DNA from 3 places in the Streptomyces sp. NPDC086549 genome. Region 3 is predicted to be linked to each of the others. Evidence: riboswitches for the same ligand, from Rfam matches in the RefSeq annotation. Region 3 holds a riboswitch; each other region holds the start of a gene.
What was found. Region 3 has a riboswitch for cobalamin ahead of ACIPSA_RS40370 (CbtB-domain containing protein). Riboswitches for the same ligand answer to the same signal wherever they lie in the genome.

Region 1 (3,261 bases), on a different contig from region 3:
ATCTGTCCGCCGAGGACATGGCCCAGGTCGTCTCCGAGGTCCTGGACCGTCCGGTGCGTCTCCACCGCACCGGCAGCGCGGACTACAAGGCGACGGTGCTGCGCTTCGGCGCGAGCGAGGCCTGGGCGCAGGGCCTGGCCGACATGACGGAGGCCCTGAAGGACCAGGGCTTCTACGGCGCCGCCCAGCCGAGCACCCCCGAGTCGGCACCTACGGGCTTCCGCCAGTGGTGCGAGGACGCGCTCAGGCCCGCCGTCCTGGGCTAGCCCAGGGGGCGGGCAGAGGTCCGGGGCTTTGGCGGGCAGCGGTGTCGCCGGAACGCGCGCCGCCGCCGACTTCCTCGCCGGACTCGACTCGACCCGACCGCGACGGGCACGCGCCGTGTGCGTCCGCGTGCCTCGGCCGGGCGCCCAAGGCGTGGGCGGTGGCGGAGTCGGAGGCCGCGCCGGGGCACGAGCGTCACCTCGTCCCGAGCGTGGTGCCCAGTGCCACGTTCCAGCGTCCCGCGCGGCCTGTGAACTCCGTTGCGGACAGGGGTGGTACGTCGACGCGCCAGAAGGCCGACTCGGGTGCGCCGAGCGCGCACACCGTCACGGCGCGGACGATTTCCGGTTCCACCACCGCCACGGTGAGGCCGGAGAACCGCGCGGCCTCGTCCAGCCAGCGCGAGATGCGCAGGCACAACTGGTGGACGGACTCCCCGCCGTGCGGCGCGGCCAGTGGGTCCGTGAGCCAGCGAGCCACCTCCTCCGGCTCGGCCGCGCCCACTTCGTCCAGTGTGCGGCCCCGCCATCGGCCCGGGTCCAAGCCGTCAAGTCCGGGTGACGCCGCGGCGTCGAGGCCGAGCTCCGAGGCCGTCTCCCGGCAGCGGACGGTGGGGGAGACGAGCGTGCGGTCGGCCGCGGGAAGTGCGCCGGCGGCCGAACGGGCGCGGAGTGCGCCGGCGGTGTCGAGCGAGCATCCGTCGTCGAAGCGGGCCTGACGGAGCGATGGGTTCAGCGCCGGTGAGATCAACATCACTCGACTGGTCATTCATCCGCTCCGATCCTCATGCACCGCTGTCCTGGCCGAAGATGACGGTGCGGAGAGGGCCCTGGGCGCACTTCCGGCCACGTTGTGCGCCCTTGGCCGCACCCCCTGCTCCGCGGTACCGTCACTTCGATATCGACGACGGTCCGCGGAAGCCGGTGGAAGTCCGGCACGGTCGCGCCACTGTAAGCCCGGTTCGCACTCCTGGGGTGCGTTCGGGTGAGTCAGACCCGCTCCGTTGTCCTGTTGCACCACCGAGACGGGACGCGAGTTCCCCAGGAGGTCCTGCCATGGCGCAGTCCGCTGTCCAGCCGACCGTTACCCCCACCGTCACGCCCGCCAAGCTGCCGATCGGCGCGATCGTCCCCTGGGCGGTCTTCTTCGGCATCCTCATGCTGGTCCTGCTCTACTTCGTCGGCGCCGAGCAGGGCGCCACGTCCGTGATGTCCGGAGACAATGTGCACGAGTGGGTGCACGACGCGCGTCATCTGCTCGGCTTCCCCTGCCACTGACGGCGGCGAGGGAATCCACGAGCCCATGAACTCGGCAACTGTCAGAAATCTGTTGGTGCGTGGCATGCTCGCGGGACTCGCCGCGGGCCTGCTCGCACTCGTCGTCGCCTACTTCCTCGGCGAGCCGCGCGTCGACTCGGCCATCGCCTACGAGGAGGCACACTCCCACGAGCACGGCGTGGAGGCGGTCTCCCGGACCATGCAGTCCACCGGTGGCCTGACCACCGGTGTCCTGGTGTACGGGGTCGCGTTCGGCGGCATCGCCGCCCTGGCGTACTGCTTCGTACTCGGCCGCATCGGTCGCTTCGGGCCGCGCGCGAGCGCGCTGCTGCTGGCGGCCGCCGGTCTGGTCGCCGTCTACGTGGTGCCGTTCCTGAAGTACCCCGCGAACCCACCGTCCGTCGGCGACCCCGACACCATCGGCAAGCGGACGACTCTCTACTTCCTGATGATGCTGCTCAGCGTGTTGCTCGCGGTTGCCGCCGTGATCGTCGGCAAACGTCTCGCGCCACGCCTGGGCAACTGGAACGCCACGCTCTCCGCGGCCGCGTTCTACGTCCTGGTCGTTGGACTGGCCTACGCCTTCCTGCCTGCGATCAACGAGGTCCCGAAGGACTTCTCGGCCACGCTGCTGTGGCAGTTCCGCTTGGCGGCCCTTGCCATCCAGGCCACCTTGTGGACCTCCTTCGGGCTCGTGTTCGGTGTGCTCGCGGAGCGCGAACTGCTCCCCAAGGCCGCGGAGTCGAACACGGCACAGGCGCACACCCCGGCGAACGGAAGCCGAGCGACCGCGGCTCCCCGCCCCTGACGGAGGCCGCTCTGCGGGGAGTCCGGGCGCTGCCTGCCCGTGCTCCCCGCGGTTCCCGTGGTTCGGTTGGGGTGTCAGTCCCGCCAGTAACCGTTGGCGGCGGCGATGGTCTGGAACTCGAGTGCCACGACCTGCGCCGCGTGCATGAGGCTTTCGGGGGCGGTGGAATAAGTCGTTCGCCCGCCCTTGAGGACGTCGAGATCGGGCTGGATGTTGTGGATGGTGTGCCGGGCCAGGGTGAGCGCCAGGGCACGGCCCTCTTCCGGGGTCTTGGTGATGAGGGATCCGCCGGGGATCAGGACCATGCCTTCGTCAGGTACTCGGCTCATGACCGCAGTGTCAGCAACCCTCCAGGAACTGGTGTGCACGGACACGACGGGGTGCTCCGCAGGGGTGAATCGGGCCGTGGGTTCATACCGCCGTGCTCGGGGCGGCCGCTGTTCTCACTCGGTGGCGCGCAGAGCGACCCAGGTGTCATGGGCCACGACGCCGTCCGCAGTCACGCCCTTGGCGCTCTGGAAGCTGCGGACCGCCGCTTCCGTGGCGGAGCCGAATTCGCCGTTCACACCGGTACTGCCCACGTCGTAGCCGCGCTTGGTGAGCATGCACTGCACCTGCAGCACACGCTTGCCGCTGTCACCCGGGCGGGTGCGGCCGTTGCCGGCGTAGTACGTGCAGTCGGCGATCCAGGGCGGAGTTCCGGGGTCGGCGGATGCGGTGCCGGGGGACTGGGCCGGGGTGGCGGTGGAGCCGGTGTCGCCGGCCCGGGTAGTGGGGGAGCTGGGTCGGCCGGCGGGGGCGGACGGGGAGTCCTCGGGCTGCGCAGTGCCGTCGTCGGTGACGCCGGCGCGTCTGCTGGACGCGCCCGCAGCGGACGCCCGGTCCGACACGCCGGGTGCGACGGACAGGGCG
Region 2 (3,261 bases), on a different contig from region 3:
CCGCGGTGCGGTGGGTGGCGACCACATAGCCGGACGCGGCGATGAGGAGGGCGAGGAGGAGGGGGTTGGTGGTGCGGGTGGCGGCGGTGCCCAGGCCGAGCGACCAGAGCCACCAGGCGCCGGGGTGCAGTGTGCTCCGGCGCCTGGCTGTGGGGGTGGGGACGCCGGCCCGAGCCGGCGCGTCAGGCACGACGTCGTGCCTGCCACAGCGCCGCCGCTCCCAGCAGTACGACCACACCCGCACCGGCCAGCAGACCCACCGACGGGCCGTGATCCGAGTCCTTCGGCTTCCCGTCCCCCTTCTTCTCCGCCTTCTCCGCCTTCCCCTGCTTCTCCGCGCTCACCTGCTCCCCGCACCCCTTCTCCGGATACCCCGAGATGGCGCACAGGAGGGCGTTGGTGTCGTAGCGGAGGGGCTTGGCGACCGCTGCCAGGGCCTCGGCCGTCGTCGCGTCGGGGGACACCCGGGCGCAGGCCGTCCGGCGAGCGGGCGGGCTCTCGCCGGACGGGGCGTCCGAGGACGTACCGAAGTCGATGACCAGGGCCACCCGCTTCTTTCCCGCGGCGGCGGGTGTGCCCGCGCAGATGGAGTGGAAGTCCGCCGTGCCGCGCGGGCGGGTCGCGTCGGCGGAGTCCTCGCTCACCGCGAACCGGAAGCCCTGCACGTCCCCGTCGCCGGGACGGGCCGTCGACGGGCCCTGGGTGGCGTAGATCCACTTGCTGCCGTCGCGCTCCCAGAAGGACCAGTAGCGGTAGCCGACGGCCTGGGCCTGGCCCACGGACCCCCAGAGGAAGAGCGCGGCCAGGAGCAGTGGCACGGCACGGCGGACGACGGTCACGGCTGCTGCCGCTTCCGGCGGCCGCTGAGCAGGAAGCCGATGCCGACGCCGGCGACCAGACCGGTGCCGACGATCCACCAGACGCCGTGGCCCGAGTCGGACTTGTCGGCCTTGGGGGCCTCGTACCCGGTGGGCTTCTTGACCGTCTGCGGGGCGGGTCCGGTCGCGTTGAGCGCCCGTACGAGGTCCGTACCGCCGAAGCCGTACGGGTTCTTGCCCATGGCGTGCGCGGCGAGGATCAGTTCGGCGTAGGCCGCCGGGCCGCTCTGCTTCGCCCACGTGGCGGCGTTCTTCTCCAGCCAGGCGTACGGCTTCTGCGCCTGCTCGGTCCGGCCCTGCGCTGCGAGCGCGACGACCGCGTCCGCGGTGTTGCCGTAGTCGGGCTGGTCCTTGGCGCCGGGGAGCGTGGAGATCAGGTGGTCGCCGGTGCGGTGCATCTCCGCGGCGAGGTACGCGGCGCCGTTGCGGGCCACCTCCTCCGGCTTGAGCGCCTTGCCGGAGGCGGCGCACTTGGGGTCGCCCTCCGGTGCCTTCCCGGCGGTCGTCACGAACCCCTTGCCGAGCGCGCCCAGCACACCGGCCGCCGTCGCGTCCGCGTTGGCCGCCAGCTTGCCCTTCTTGTCCGGCTGGTAGGCGAGCGCGCCGCCGCCGTCCTCGTCGCAGGGTATGGACCACTTGGCCAGCAGGTCGTACGGGGTCTTCCCCTCCGAGCGGAGCACGGCGGGGTCGTCGCCGACCGCCGCGAGCGCGCCGACGACGACGCCGGTGGAGTTCGTGTCGCTCGGCCCGCCGGCGGTGTAGCCCCAGCCGCCGTCCTTGTTCTGTTGGCCCTTCAGCCAGTTCACCGCCGCGCGGGCATCGCCGTCGTGGTCGCCGACCGCCATCAGGGCCTGTGCGGCGGCGGCCGTGGCGTTGGTGTCGAACACCGCGTTGCCCTCGCAGGGCTTCGAGGTGTCGGCGCGGAAGGCGGCGAAGGCGCCGTTGGAGCACTGCTGCCCGGTCAGCCAGTCCACGGCCTTCCCGGCGGGCGTGACACCCACCGTGCGTTGGGCGATCAGCGCCAGCGACTGGCGCCAGACGCCGTCGTACTTCGGGTCAGTGCTGCCGTACAGCCCGGACGCGTGCGCCGTCGACGGGGACGGGGACGCGGACGGGTCGGCGGCTGTGGCGGGCGTGGCCGTGCCGATCACGGCGACGGCTGCCAGCACCGCGGCGCTGCGGCGTACGTTCATGGTCGGCGGGTGCCTCTCCCTGCGGGGAGCCGGGCAGCACGGGACACCCCGGGCGGCTCGGCTCCGTAAACCTCGACGGTGCCGTACGCGGGCGGATGCCCGCGCACGTGAGCCGGTCAACGTCCCGTGCGGGGCAGTCCGGCTCACCGCCGTAGCAGCGGTACACGGTTGCGGGTCAGCGCCGGAATTGCACCGGCTTCCCCCCGTACGGGTGTGATGACGACGCGGCCACTCTACCGGGCGGTAGTCGGCAGGCTGAGGGGTGGCTGTGGACCCCGGGTCACGGGGGGCGGCGATTAGAGTCGCCCCATGCTGCCAACGGGGAGACTGCTCGGTTCCGGCCGCTCGGCCGACGTGTACGAGATCGACGAGGCGTGGGTGCTGCGCCGCGACCGGGAGGGGTGGGGGGACGCGGCCGCCGAGGGGGCGGTGATGTCGTACGTACTGGACCACGGGTACCCCGTGCCCCGGGTGCGGCCCTCCGGCTCGCGCACCGACCTGGTGATGGAGCGGCTGTCCGGGCCGACGATGCTGGGAGCCCTGCTGGAGGGTTCGCTCGGCACGGAGGAGGCGGGCACGCTGCTGGCCAGGCTGCTGCGGCAGCTGCACACGGTTCCCGGCCGGAGTGCCGACGACCCCGACGTCCGCGTCCTGCACCTGGACCTCCACCCCGACAACGTGATCCTCACCCCGGACGGGCCCCGGGTCATCGACTGGACCAACGCGGAGGACGGCCATCCGGGCCTCGACTGGGGCATGTCCGCGGTGATCCTGGCCCAGGTCGCCGTCGGCGGCGATCCGATCGCCGCCCCGGCCCGCGAGATGCTCACGGCCCTGCTCGCCGACCCCTCCGACCTCACGGACTCCGGCCTCACGGAGGCACGCGGACGTCGCGCGGCCAACCCGACGATGAGCCCTCGTGAGGTCGAACTCCTGGGGGCTGCCGAGGACTTGATCCGAGGGTTGGTGCGCTAGTCACGGCCGGCGCGCGGTGTCGGCCCCCCGAACGGCAGGTGCAGCACCCGGGTTTCGAGCAGCCACCGGCCTTCGACGCGCCGGAAGGCATCCTCGTAGTGTCCGATCTGGACCGGCGGGCCGGGCGGCACCATGCCGCCCTCGTAGCCGTCGACGCGGTACGTGGAGAAGTACGAGGTGGCGGTCGCCGTGTCCGGAGTGGTCACCGTGACCAG
Region 3 (3,261 bases):
CCTGTACGAAGCCGGACACCGAGGCCGCTGCCGACACCGGAGCGCCCTCGGCCGTTGGCACCTCGGCGGAGACGTCGAGCCGCAGGCTGCCCAGTGGCACCGTGGCGCCCTTGGGGCCGACGTGCACATCACCGGCCCTGGACCAGGAGACCTTGACGTCGGGCAACAGCTTGTCGACGTCGAAGGAGGCCGGGTCGACGGGCACGGTGCCCTTCGCCGTGTCGTCGCCGAGCAGGGCGTTGAGCGTGGCGGGTTCGGTCTGCACCTCTGTTCCCCTGTCCGTCTCGCCGATCACCTTGGTGACCTTGGCGAGCAGACCGTCCGGGGCACCGGGCGCCGGGGCGCTCGCGATGACGTCACCCACGGCGGCCTCGTGCTGGGCGGCGGAGGCGCTGGGAGAGGGGGAGGAGGCGGACGAGGAGGAGGCCGAGGGGGACGTGGCCGGCGGGGAGGGGGAAGTCGACTTCTTCCCTTGGGAGATGACGGCCCGTCGGGTCCTGCTGTCGTACGAACTGATGGCGAGCGTGGTCTTGTGCGCCGGCCTGCCCGAGCCGGCCGGACCCGCCGCCGCGGTGGCGGTGGCGGTGGGAGCGGCGGCGACGGTGAGCGAGTGGTACGCCGCGTCCGTGGCGGTGTCGTCCGGGCTCTGGGTCTCCTGGCTTCGGGCGGCGGCAGGCTGCTCGGCCTGCGACGCGGGCGAGGAGCAGCCTGCGGCGAAAAGGAGGGCGGTCACGGCGAAGGCGGGCATGAGGGCATGCGTGTGCCTCGTGCGTCTGCGCAAGGTGAGTCCTGAGGGTGGGGGTGGCAAGGAGGTACCGGCGGACGGCGAGCGACGTGTCGTACTGGCCGGTAACTCGGTGACGGGCCATGAGCATGCCATGGTCCGCACAGTGGACCCACATAATCCGGCCGCATCCCAACGTGACCTGACCCACGGCGACTTCAGGCCGCGTCGGTGGCCGGATGCCGCCTGAGTATCCGTACTCAGGCCCCAGGGTTCCGCGGACCGAACACTGGTGCCATGACGACGGCACCCCGGATGGAATGATGATCGGTGACAGGGCGACGGCGGTCCGAGGAAGCCGGTGTGAATCCGGCGCGGTCCCGCCACTGTGATCGGTGAGCGAAGTCCCGACAGGCCACTGCCCCCAGACGGGCGGGAAGGCCGGGACGGGCGACGACCCGAGAGCCAGGAGACTCACGCGGTCGCCTCCTCGACGGACACCGGGGCGGATCTCCCCGGGAGGGGAGTGATTCGGCGTGCCCGGCAAGCCGACGGAAGAGGCGTTCGACAACGAGGCGGCCATGGAGGCGGCCGTGGACGCGGCGGCCACGGAGGCGGCGGCCACGGAGGCGGCCGACCCGGCGCCGAGCCGTGTCGTCGTGTGCAGGGACTGCTGCTGCGGCAGTCCCAAGGTGTCCGGCGTCGATCACGCGGCGCAGACCGCACGTCTGCGTGCCGAGGTGCCCGTGCGCGTCTCCGCCTGCCTCGACGTGTGCGAGCAGGCCAACGTCATCGTCGTACAACCCTCCGCCGCCGGCCGGGCTGCCGGAGCCCGGCCGGTCTGGCTGGGTCTGGTCAACGACCCGGACGCGACCGAGGACATCGCTGCCTGGGTGCGCGCGGGCGGCCCCGGCGTCGTTCCCCTGCCGGACATTCTCGACCTCTACACCATCACGCCGCCGCGCCGCCGGACGGCTTCCGAGGTCCGGCGCCGCGTCGGTCCATGACCGGGAGAGGAAGATCACGCCCGGTGACGCGGTCTTGGACATGCACGCGTCACGCGATACGGTCTGTCCGGTATCGACGACGGTACGACGGAAGCCGGTGGGAGTCCGGCACGGTCGCGCCACTGTGAGCGAGCGCCCTGGGCGGCTCGTGAGTCAGACCCGTGGCCGTCGTCCTGTGCACCACCGAGATGGGACGCGAACTCCCAGAGGAGGCCCTGCCATGGCGCAGACCGTCGCCCAGCCGACAGCCACCACCCCCGTCGTTCCCGCCAAGCTGCCGCTGAAGACGATCGCTCCGTGGGCGGTCTTCTTCGGTGTCCTGATGCTGGTCCTGCTCTACTTCGTCGGCGCCGAGCAGGGCGCCACGTCCGTGCTCAACGGCACGGACGTCCACGAGTGGGTCCACGACGCCCGTCACCTGCTCGGTTTCCCCTGCCACTGACGCCAGGGGCGCCGCACACCCGTGAACTCCGCTCCCTGCGCTCCACCGCCGGTCGCGCCACCGGCGTCCTGGTCTACGGCGTTGCCTTCGGCGGCATCGCCGCGCTCGCTTTCTGCTTCGCGCTCGGCCGCGTGGGCCGTTTCTCCCTGCGGGCGACCGCGCTGCTGCTGTCCGGCCTCGTCCTCGTGACCGGCCTCGCGTACGCCTTCCTGCCGGTCGTCAACGAGGTGCCGAAGGACTTCCCGGCCACCCTGCTGTGGCGGTTCCGGCTCTCCGCGCCGGCCATCCAGACCGTCCTGTGGGGCGGCTTCGGCCTGCTTTTCGGCGAGTTGGCCGAGCGGCTGCTGCATCCGAAGCCCGCGACCTCCGGGTCGGGGCGGGCAGTTCCCGCTGCGCACTGAACCCGTCAGGACATGAGAGGGGGCTGGGCGTCCCCTCGACCACCGACCGTGCGAGGCCGCTCGGCAACGGGCCGTCGGCAGACGCCGCAGGAGAGCGGTTCTCACCGGACTCGCGGCGGTGGCGGCCGCCCTGACGGTCCTGACCTCCCTCGCCGTCGTCCAGACCGCCCGCGCCCGCGAGGCGGGAGTCGTCTTCGGCCCTGACGGCCGACGGGTCGCCGGCGCCTCGACCGACGGCGCCGTATGTGTGCGCCGCGCCGACGGCACGGGCGAGCCCGTGGTGCTGCGGGCCACGACGGCACGGCGCAAGGCGTGTCCTTCAGCCCCGACGGCCACAGGGTGGCGAGCCTCGGCGACGACGGAACCGTACGTGTCCGGAGCGCGGACAGCGGCACCAATCCGCTCGCCCGGCACGGCAAAGCACCACCCGACAGCTCACCGCGGAGCAACGAGCGACCTGTCCGGGGGCCGGGCAGGCCACGGTCCGGGCGTCGGGCGCCGGGCGCCGTGAGCCACCGATCAAGGTCTCCGGCAGCCGGGCCCCGGGGAGCGCCTACCCTTGACCCATGACCAGCAGCAGCGACCGGAGCCCCGCAGTGGACGTTCAAGCACCCAAGAGCTACGAGATCCGCACCTACGGGTGCCAGATGAACGTCCACGACTCCGAGCGATTGTCCGGGCTGCTCG

Region 1: it holds a riboswitch for cobalamin, as region 3 does, so the genes downstream of both, ACIPSA_RS25445 (CbtB domain-containing protein) here and ACIPSA_RS40370 (CbtB-domain containing protein) in region 3, are expected to answer to the same signal.
Region 2: it holds a riboswitch for cobalamin, as region 3 does, so the genes downstream of both, ACIPSA_RS02615 (prenyltransferase/squalene oxidase repeat-containing protein) here and ACIPSA_RS40370 (CbtB-domain containing protein) in region 3, are expected to answer to the same signal.

The regions. Positions count from the first base shown of each region.
Region 1 is NZ_JBIVBS010000008.1:178,942-182,202, reverse strand. It holds gene ACIPSA_RS25455 (NAD(P)H-binding protein) at 1-266, shown strand, start outside; gene ACIPSA_RS25450 (histidine phosphatase family protein) at 460-1,032, opposite strand; cobalamin riboswitch at 1,129-1,282, shown strand; gene ACIPSA_RS25445 (CbtB domain-containing protein) at 1,320-1,541, shown strand; gene ACIPSA_RS25440 (CbtA family protein) at 1,567-2,349, shown strand; gene ACIPSA_RS25435 (hexameric tyrosine-coordinated heme protein) at 2,424-2,678, opposite strand; gene ACIPSA_RS25430 (protein kinase) at 2,793-3,261, opposite strand, start outside.
Region 2 is NZ_JBIVBS010000001.1:560,916-564,176, reverse strand. It holds gene ACIPSA_RS02625 (CbiQ family ECF transporter T component) at 1-190, opposite strand, end outside; gene ACIPSA_RS02620 (SCO2322 family protein) at 183-839, opposite strand; gene ACIPSA_RS02615 (prenyltransferase/squalene oxidase repeat-containing protein) at 836-2,071, opposite strand; cobalamin riboswitch at 2,181-2,314, opposite strand; gene ACIPSA_RS02610 (phosphotransferase) at 2,381-3,046, shown strand; gene ACIPSA_RS02605 (nuclear transport factor 2 family protein) at 3,043-3,261, opposite strand, start outside.
Region 3 is NZ_JBIVBS010000018.1:47,780-51,040, forward strand. It holds gene ACIPSA_RS40360 (hypothetical protein) at 1-748, opposite strand, end outside; cobalamin riboswitch at 1,076-1,200, shown strand; gene ACIPSA_RS40365 ((2Fe-2S) ferredoxin domain-containing protein) at 1,306-1,731, shown strand; cobalamin riboswitch at 1,775-1,915, shown strand; gene ACIPSA_RS40370 (CbtB-domain containing protein) at 1,952-2,173, shown strand; gene ACIPSA_RS40375 (CbtA family protein) at 2,164-2,574, shown strand; gene miaB (tRNA (N6-isopentenyl adenosine(37)-C2)-methylthiotransferase MiaB) at 3,141-3,261, shown strand, end outside.